Regions from separate parts of the Alishewanella sp. BS5-314 genome, predicted to be linked through region 2. Evidence: predicted binding sites of a transcription regulator. Region 2 holds the regulator's gene; the other holds the start of a gene.
What was found. The regulator sigma-54, encoded in region 2, starts transcription at its own class of promoters, with help from an activator protein. The targets are predictions, from matches to a motif close to GTTGGCACGNNNNTNGNNT.
Positions count from the first base shown of each region.

Region 1: H1D31_RS16005 (YggN family protein) is a predicted target of sigma-54. The motif match lies at 1,434-1,452, and genes of this name have one in related genera.

Region 1 covers NZ_JACEHJ010000002.1:2,469,276-2,473,699, forward strand. Annotated here, with positions in the region: gene H1D31_RS16000 (assimilatory sulfite reductase (NADPH) flavoprotein subunit) at 1-1,191, opposite strand, end outside; gene H1D31_RS16005 (YggN family protein) at 1,489-2,271, shown strand; gene H1D31_RS16010 (RidA family protein) at 2,413-2,760, shown strand; gene H1D31_RS16015 (M20/M25/M40 family metallo-hydrolase) at 2,876-3,937, shown strand; gene H1D31_RS16020 (NfeD family protein) at 4,058-4,424, shown strand, end outside.
Region 2 covers NZ_JACEHJ010000002.1:2,107,155-2,111,578, forward strand. Annotated here, with positions in the region: gene kdsC (3-deoxy-manno-octulosonate-8-phosphatase KdsC) at 1-72, shown strand, start outside; gene lptC (LPS export ABC transporter periplasmic protein LptC) at 69-623, shown strand; gene lptA (lipopolysaccharide transport periplasmic protein LptA) at 613-1,104, shown strand; gene lptB (LPS export ABC transporter ATP-binding protein) at 1,101-1,823, shown strand; gene H1D31_RS14370 (RNA polymerase factor sigma-54) at 1,939-3,456, shown strand; gene hpf (ribosome hibernation promoting factor) at 3,482-3,769, shown strand; gene ptsN (PTS IIA-like nitrogen regulatory protein PtsN) at 3,772-4,245, shown strand; gene rapZ (RNase adapter RapZ) at 4,242-4,424, shown strand, end outside.

The DNA.
Region 1 (4,424 bases), 360 kb from region 2:
GGACGCAATAGAATATAAACGAGGCTGCTGCTTACGTAGCGCATCCACCAGTTGCTGCGCGCTAATCAGCGCCGGATGTTCACGCACGATATCAATAATTTGCCGTTCACTCAGGTAGCTGCGTAGCGCGGTTTTATCAGCAACTAAAGCTTGTAACGCGGCGCTGCCGCTGGCTTTGGCATATTTATCGACGAAGGCGGGATAGGACTGGGTCAGCTCCAACTGTTCAGTCAGGGCATCACTAATAGTCAGTCGCTCTGTGCCCAGTAACACCGGGGTATTAGCAGCAATACCAGTGAGTAGTAAGAGTTCTTTTACCAGCTGTGGGTCGTTACTGAAATAGACCCCCAGGGCATCACCCGGCTGATAACGCAGCCCGGAGCCCGCCAGCGAAATCTCAATATGCCGCACATCTTTGCTGGAATCACGGCCGGTGATCTTCTGATTGGTATACAGCTCAGCGCTAAACGGTTGTTGTTTGCTGTAACTGCTCTGTGCCGCCGCCGTTTGGCTGGCCCCCGGCCAGCTAATCACATCAGCCGTTGCCGCCGGCGCCTGCGCGAACTCCGGCTCTAAGGTAGTGATGAGCTGCTGCTGCCAGTTCGCGGCGGCAATGCTGTAATCAACATCCAGATCCGCCCGGGCAATAATGGCTTTGCCGCCTAATTCGGCGAGACGCTGATCAAAATCCTGTGCGGTTTTACAGAAAAATTCATAGCTGGTATCGCCCAAGCCCAATACCGCATAACGCAGCTCTGGCAGCTGTGGCGCTTTTTTACTAAACAGGAAGTTATAAAAGCTGATGGCATTTTCCGGCGGCTCTCCCTCACCATAGGTCGAGGTGACAATCACTAAAAAGCGCTCATTTTTCAGATTAGCCGCCTTATATTCGGCCAGATCCTGCACCTTAACCGTAAAGCCTTTGCCGCTGGCGGCCTTGCCCAGATCTTCCGCAACATGCTTGGCATTGCCTGTTTGTGAACCATATAGCACTGTTAGGGTAGCGGCAGGTGCCGCTACCGCGGAGGGAGCAACTGCCACACTCTGACCGGCCAATTGGGCACTGGCCGCCAGATAGCCACTAACCCAGGCTTGCTGGATCGGATTAAGCTGGCTTACCAGCCCCTGTAATTGTTTTACCTGCTGTTCAGACAGCGGGCTGGCCTGAGCGACCAGTGACGATAACAGCATAACAAACCCTGCTTAAGTTAATTATTGGCATTTTAGCCATCCAGATGCTAGCGGGTAAAAGAATGGATCTCTCTTGGTTATTCCAGAAAGTAATTAAAAACTCAGGCTGCCTGAATAAGTTCTTTCTAAAGACAGCGACAACTACTTAGCCAAACTCACTACTTTTTAGCCAATCCAACAATAAACCTTCTCAACCCGTCACTGACATGACAATTTTATTGTTTAAAATCAGTGTGTTAATAGTTGGCATTCACTTTGCTCTACTTACAGGGTCAAATCAGCAAGAAGGATAAAATAATGAAAGCCTTAGTATTAACCGCCACTGTCGTCCTCGCTAACCCGGTTGTCGCAGAGCAAAGCTGCCAGTTTCAACTTGAGCACGATTTAGTTATTTCACCTACGCAGGTGATATTACAACAACAGCAACAGCCGCTGTGGACCATCGACCAACAAGGTCGGCTGTGGTTAGCCGGTAAAGAGCAAAGCACCGATGCCGAGAGCCGCGCTTTACTGCAACAATATCAGGCTGGTGTGCGCGAGCAGGCAATCAACACCGTCGAACTGGTGCAAGCAGGCTTACAACTGGCAGGTACCGCTGTCGAACAAGTGTTAACCGAACTGACCGGTAAATCGCTGGCACAGCATCCACAGATGCGTGATGTGCTTGCGAAAATCCAAAAAAGCACTGACGAGATTATTGTACGGCGCGGCGAGCAACTGGAAGTGCGTGGCAGCGCCCTGTCAAAACTCGATCAAGCCTTTGGTCCGGAATTTGATGCCGCGATAGAAAGCCTGGTCGAAGAAAGCATGGGCAATATTATGCTGCAAATTGGCAAAGCGATGGTCAGCGGCCAGGGCACGTTCGAGCAGCGGATGGAAGCCTTTGGCCAGCGCATGGAGAAGTTTGGCGAACAGTTAGAGCAAAATATGCAGGCCAAAGCCAGTGTGCTGGAGCAGCGCGGTGAAGCCATGTGCCAGCAAGTGCAGCAGTTGGATCAACTGGAAAGCCAAATCCAGCAACGTCTGCCGGCCATGGCTGCCTACGACTTATTTAATAATGTAAAAACCGCTAAAAACTAAGCAACGAGTTCAATTTCCTAACCACGGCTTGGCGTACTGCTTCGCATGACAGTACGCCCTTTTTTATGCCCGCAACTGGCAGTTTTCAATAAAGCGCGTTAGCCTATCATTACTCTTTTCCCGGCTAAGGTAGCAATAAAGATGAGCATCCAACATATTGATCCTACAGTCCGTTATTCAGAAGCCGTTATTACCAATGGCCTGATCTTTTGCGCTGGCATGGTGCCGGATACCACGGCAACCGATATTAAAAGCCAAACCGAAAATGTGCTGTCTCAGATTGACGCCCTGCTGGAGCGTTGCTTTAGTCATAAACGCAAGCTGGTCGACGTCACGATTTTTCTGGCTGATATGGCCGATTATGCCGCGATGAACCAGGTATGGGATGCCTGGTTGGTTGAAGGCGCAGCACCGGCACGCACTACCGTAGCAGCTAAACTGGCCGATCCGCATTGGAAGGTCGAAATCAAAGTGGTCGCAGCGCAGTAAGAACTAGTCGAAAAAACACTACTTTGCCGGACATTATCAGTATGATAACTACATAAACGTAGTTGGCAGCGCGAATTGCTGCCTTGCAGAAACTTATCGATAACTGGACGTTCAGATGTTATTACTGAAAAAATTACGTTGGCCCCTGGCTATCGTAGTCATAGCGCTCTTGGCTTACTATGGTCTGAAACCTTACTGGTTAACGCAGCTAACCCAGCAGGAAAGCGCCAGAATTACTGCGCTAAAACAACAGGCCGTGCCGGCAGCACCACAGCAACGTCTTGATGCGGAGCGGATGATGGCCGACCTTAGCTGGCTGGCCGCGGCAGAGCGGCAAGGGCGCGCCCCGGGTACGCCGGGCGGCATCGCTGCCAGATTATGGATTGCCGAACAATTTGCCGCTATCGGTTTAACCCCCGCCGGCAGCGAGGGTTACCTGCACCCCTATAGCGTAACGGAACATTTTTCATTTAATCGCTGGCTTCGACGCAAAAATGCCGTTATTCCTGGAGTGGAAGATGCAGCCAATGTGCTCGGGTTATTGCCGGGTACTGAGCCGGGTTTAAAGCCACTGATTATTACCGCTCATTATGATCACCTCGGCATGCACGGCGATACCATCTTCTATGGCGCCGACGATAATGCCTCTGGCGTCGCCGCCATGTTAGAACTGGCACGTTACCTTACCAAGCATCCGCTGCGTCATCCGGTGCTGTTTGCCGCACTGGATAGCGAAGAAAAAGGCTTGCAGGGTGCGGTAGCACTGTTTCGTACCGGCCTGCTCAGTGCCGACCAGCTTAGGTTTAATATCAATATTGATATGTTAAGCCGCGATACCGAACAGCAGCTGTTTGCCGTTGGCAGTTATCATCACCCCTGGTTACTGCCATTACTGGAACAGCTGCAACAACAGAGTGCTGTTAAGTTAATCGCCGCCCACGATCGCCCCTGGTACAAAGCCGGCCGCAGTCAGGACTGGACGCTCAGCTCTGATCACGGCGTCTTTCATCAGCAGGGCGTCCCCTTTATCTACTTTGGCGTGGCCGATCATGCCGATTACCACACGCCAAGAGACACGGCAGATAAAGTCGATGTCGCGTTTTATCATCAGGTGGTGGAAACCGTGCTGAGCTTTTTACAACAGCTTGACCTGGCTCTGGCGAAGACTAAGCTCTAGAACGAGTCCGGCGCAGATTGTTACACCTTTTTACAATTCGTTGTAAATTAACAGTTAGCAAGCTGTCATTTTGGCGCTACACTGCGGCGGTGAGCCTAAAGCTAGTAACAGGAGGTTTAAATGAGTACAGCCATGATTTGGATTATTATCGGTGTGGCATTAATTCTTAGCGAATTACTGGCCACCAGTATTGTCGCAGTGTTTCTGGGCTTAGCCGCCATTGTCGTCGGCGTGTTACTGCAGCTCGGCTGGATTGAATCGGCCAGTACTCAGTACACCGTCTTTGGTATTGTCAGTCTGGTACTGCTATTTACCGCCCGAGGCCGTTTTAAACGCTGGTTTGTTGGTTTCACCGCCGACAAAGGCGAACATCCATCGCGTTTTACTGAAGACATCGGCGACACAGCCACAGTTTTAGCAGACTTTCAGCACGGCCGCGGCCGGGTAGTGTTGAACGGTGTACAGTGGGATGCGCAATCCAGTGACG
Region 2 (4,424 bases):
GTGCGGGAACTGTGTGATTTGTTACTGATTGCACAGCAGCGCTTTCTGCAATTTGATGGTAGCAGCACATGAGAAAGTTTTTCGTATTAAGTGTCACCGCCCTGGTACTGCTTGCGGCCTACTTATGGTTTGCGCCGCAAGGCGGCGATACCGATCGCCAGGCCGACCGCGAATTCCTGCCCGATTATATTGCGGAAAACCTGACCTTGCGTGTTTATGACCAGCAGGGCTATATTGCGGATCATCTGCAAGCCAAACGGCTGGAACATTTTGAGCAACTGGGTTTTACGCAGTTTGAATTGCCGCGCTACACCCTGTTTAACGATGAACATCAAGCCGCTTGGGAAATCAGCAGTCAGCAAGGTATTTGGTTTCCGGAAGATAAAATTATTCTGGAACAGCAAGTCCTGCTCAGAAATTTGCTGCCTGGCGAGTTTATTGAACAGGTTGAAACAGCCTCATTACAAATGCTGTTGCCAGAAAAAACGCTGCAAACGCATGAGCGGGTGCGGCTTAGCGGACCAGGCTTTTATATTCTGGGCATCGGCCTGCAGGCCGACCTCACGGCACAACATTTAGTGCTGCAAAAACATCTGGAAACGGTATACGCCAATGAAAACTAAGTTATTAATCGCTGCAGTATTTTTTAGTTCGCAAGCTCTGGCAGCGACGAAGCCAGATCATACTTTGCCGATTGCGATTAACGCAGATAATACCGAGGCGTCCATTCGCGATAATATCGCGGTTTACGTCAACAATGTGGAAGTCACCCAAGGCTCCTTGCTGATCAAAGCCGATAAGCTGGAGATCAATGCCAGTGCCGGTAAAGGTAATGAGGTGTTTATTTTTACCGGTCGTCCGGCTACCTATTCCCAATTACTGGAAGGCGACCGGCCGGTAACGGCTCAGGCGAATGAGATCCGCTACGATTTGGCCAGCCGGACCCTGACGCTGACTGCGGATGCCGAGCTTACCCAGAGCGGTTCTCTGGTGCGTGGTGATGTGATTCGTTATAACATCGAGTTACAACAGTTAACGGCCGGCAGTGAACAAAACCGGCGGGTAACCACCATTTTCACGCCGGAAACCAAGGAAAATCAATGAAGTTAGTGGTTTCACATCTGGCCAAAAGCTATAAAGGCCGGCAGGTGGTAAAAGATGTCAGTCTGGAAGTCAAAGCAGGTCAGATCGTTGGCTTGTTGGGACCCAATGGTGCCGGCAAAACCACCACTTTTTATATGATTGTTGGTCTGGTGCCATCCGATAAAGGTCAGATCACGTTAAACGAGCAAGATATCACCTTCGCCCCTATTCATCAGCGGGCTCGGGCGGGTATTGGTTATTTACCGCAGGAAAGTTCGATTTTCCGCAAATTGACGGTATACGACAATTTGCTGGCAATTCTGGAAACCCGAAAGGAACTTAACCGGCAGCAACGGGAAGAAATCGCCGATGACTTGCTGGAAGAATTTCATATCGGGCATATTAAGAATAGTCTTGGCATGGCGCTGTCTGGTGGTGAGCGGCGGCGGGTAGAGATCGCACGCGCCCTGGCCGCAGATCCGGCTTTTATTTTGCTGGATGAGCCCTTTGCCGGCGTGGACCCGATTTCGGTGCTGGATATTAAAAAAATTATTCAGCACCTATGCCAGCGCGGCATCGGGGTACTGATCACTGACCATAATGTGCGGGAAACCCTCGATGTCTGCGAAATAGCCTATATTGTCAGTCATGGTGAATTAATTGCCGCCGGCTCGCCGCAGGATGTGTTAGCGAATCAACAGGTCCGCGATGTATACCTGGGTGAGCAATTCAGGCTATAGTAGGGCAATCAGCGTCAAGTCCTCCACCCGCTGACACGGAAGGCGCAATCAGGCGGCACAGACCGCAGCCACTTCCAGGATGGAGGGGATATACTCAGGAGAGAATCAGACTTACATGAAGCCGTCTTTACAACTTCGCCTTGGCCAACAGCTAACAATGACGCCGCAGCTGCAGCAAGCGATCCGCTTATTGCAGCTTTCCACCATTGAGCTGCAGCAGGAAATTCAGGAAGCGCTGGATGCCAACCCCTTGCTTGAGCCCGACGACGACTTCGAACCGGGCACGCCCGAGACCGACCTGAGCCTGTCGAATATCAACCGTGAAGAAAGCAGCGGGTCAACGTCTGACAGTGAAGACTACCAGGCTGGTAATGACGATTATCCGGAATTTAATGACGTTAGTGAGCGCGATACCAGCGAGGCAATGGCCGAGCAGAATATCCAGGAGGACTTACCACTGGACAATAACTGGGACGATTTAGTCAGTGCCGCCCCGGTCAGCAATGGCGCCCTGCCAGACGAGGATCTGGTATATCAGGGCGAAACCACTGAAACCTTGCAGGATTATTTGCGTTGGCAAATGGACCTTACCCCTTTTTCTGAGACAGACCGCGCCATTGCCGAAGTCATTATTGAAGCCGTCGATGAAGCCGGTTTACTGACCATAGATGTGGAAGATATCTTAGCCTCACTGCAGCTGCCGGATGTCGAAGCCGATGAAGTCGAGGCTGTATTAAAACGGATCCAATTGTTTGACCCTGTCGGTGTGGCGGCCCGCTCAGTGAAAGAGTGCTTGCTGATCCAGCTACGGCAGTTTGATCCTGCCACCCCCTATTTAAATGATGCAAAACAAATAATCAGCGAATATACCGACTTTTTAGCTAACCGGGACTTTCGTTCTTTGATGCGGGTGACTAAACTCAAAGAAGATGAGTTAAAAGAAGTGATGCGCCTGATCCACAGCCTGAACCCGCGCCCCGGCGCCGATGTGATCAGGCAGGAACAGCAATATGTGATTCCTGATGTAGTGGTTACCAAGGTTAAAGGTCGTTGGCAGGTGGAGCTGAATCCGGATGCCATGCCCAAAGTGAAAATCAACCAGCAGTATGCTGCGCTGTCCAGAACGGTCAGAAGCAGTGCCGACAGCCAGTTTATCCGCTCACATCTGCAGGAGGCGAAATGGTTTTTGAAAAGTCTGGAAAGCCGCAACGAAACCTTGCTAAAGGTCGCCAACTGTATCGTGCAACAGCAACAAGCCTTTTTTGAGCATGGCGAAGAGGCCATGAAACCCATGGTATTAAATGATGTGGCAGAAATGGTAAGTATGCATGAGTCAACAATTTCCCGGGTTACTACCCAAAAGTATATGCATACGCCGCGCGGAATTTTTGAACTTAAATTCTTCTTCTCCAGTCATGTTAGTACAGAGAGTGGTGGTGAATGTTCATCTACCGCCATCCGTGCCTTTATTAAGAAATTGGTGGCAGCAGAGAACCCGGCTAAGCCACTGAGTGACAGTAAGATGGCAGAAATCTTATCCGAACAGGGGATCAATGTCGCAAGGCGTACCATCGCCAAGTACCGTGAATCGCTGTTTATTGCGCCATCTAATCAACGAAAGACCTTGCTGTAAGTGTCTTAACAAGAAGGAAGAGTCTATGCAAATCAACTTAACTGGCCGTCATGTAGAAATTACCGACTCTCTGAGAGAATATGTAGACAGTAAATTTTCCAAGCTGGAGCGTCATTTCGAGAATATCAATAACGTGCATGTTATTCTGAACGTGGAAAAACTGAAGCAAATCGCTGAAGCCAAAGTACATTTAAACGGCGGTGAAGTCTTTGCGGTGTCAGAAGATGAAAATATGTATGCTGCAATTGACCAGTTAATTGATAAACTGGACCGGCAAGTGATTAAACACAAAGAAAAGTTGTCGCGACACTAACCATGATAAATTTAAGCGCTATGCTGGAGAAGAACTGCACCAAGAGTGCAGTTCTTTTTAACAGCAAAAAACGGATCCTCGAATATATTGCCGAACTGGCTCATCAACAGCTGCCAGAGATGTCTGAGTACAGCATTCTGGAAGCCCTGATGACCCGGGAAAAGTTGGGTTCAACCGGTATTGGTGGTGGTATTGCCATTCCCCATGGCAAGCTCGACTGCGTTACCTCACCGATCCTGATATTTGTGGTAAGCCAGGATCCGATCCCCTTTGACGCTATCGATAACCAGGGCGTCGATATTTTTTGTGCCATCCTGATCCCGAAAGATCAGTGTCAGGCTCACTTAACTACACTTTCTGGTATTGCAAAACTGCTGACTCAAAAAGATCTGACCAAAAAGATCCGACATGCCAGTTCTGATCAGGAGCTGTATCAGTTATTAATGGACTATAGCCAACAAACGGGTGAAAAATGAAACTGCTGGTAGTCAGTGGCCGCTCAGGTTCAGGAAAATCGGTGGCGCTGAGAGTAATGGAAGATTTGGGCTACTACTGCGTCGACAATATTCCGGTTAATTTATTACCGACTCTCGCTAATGCGGTGATGGGTCAGTATGAGCGGGTTGCCGTCAGTATTGACGTACGTAATCTGCCG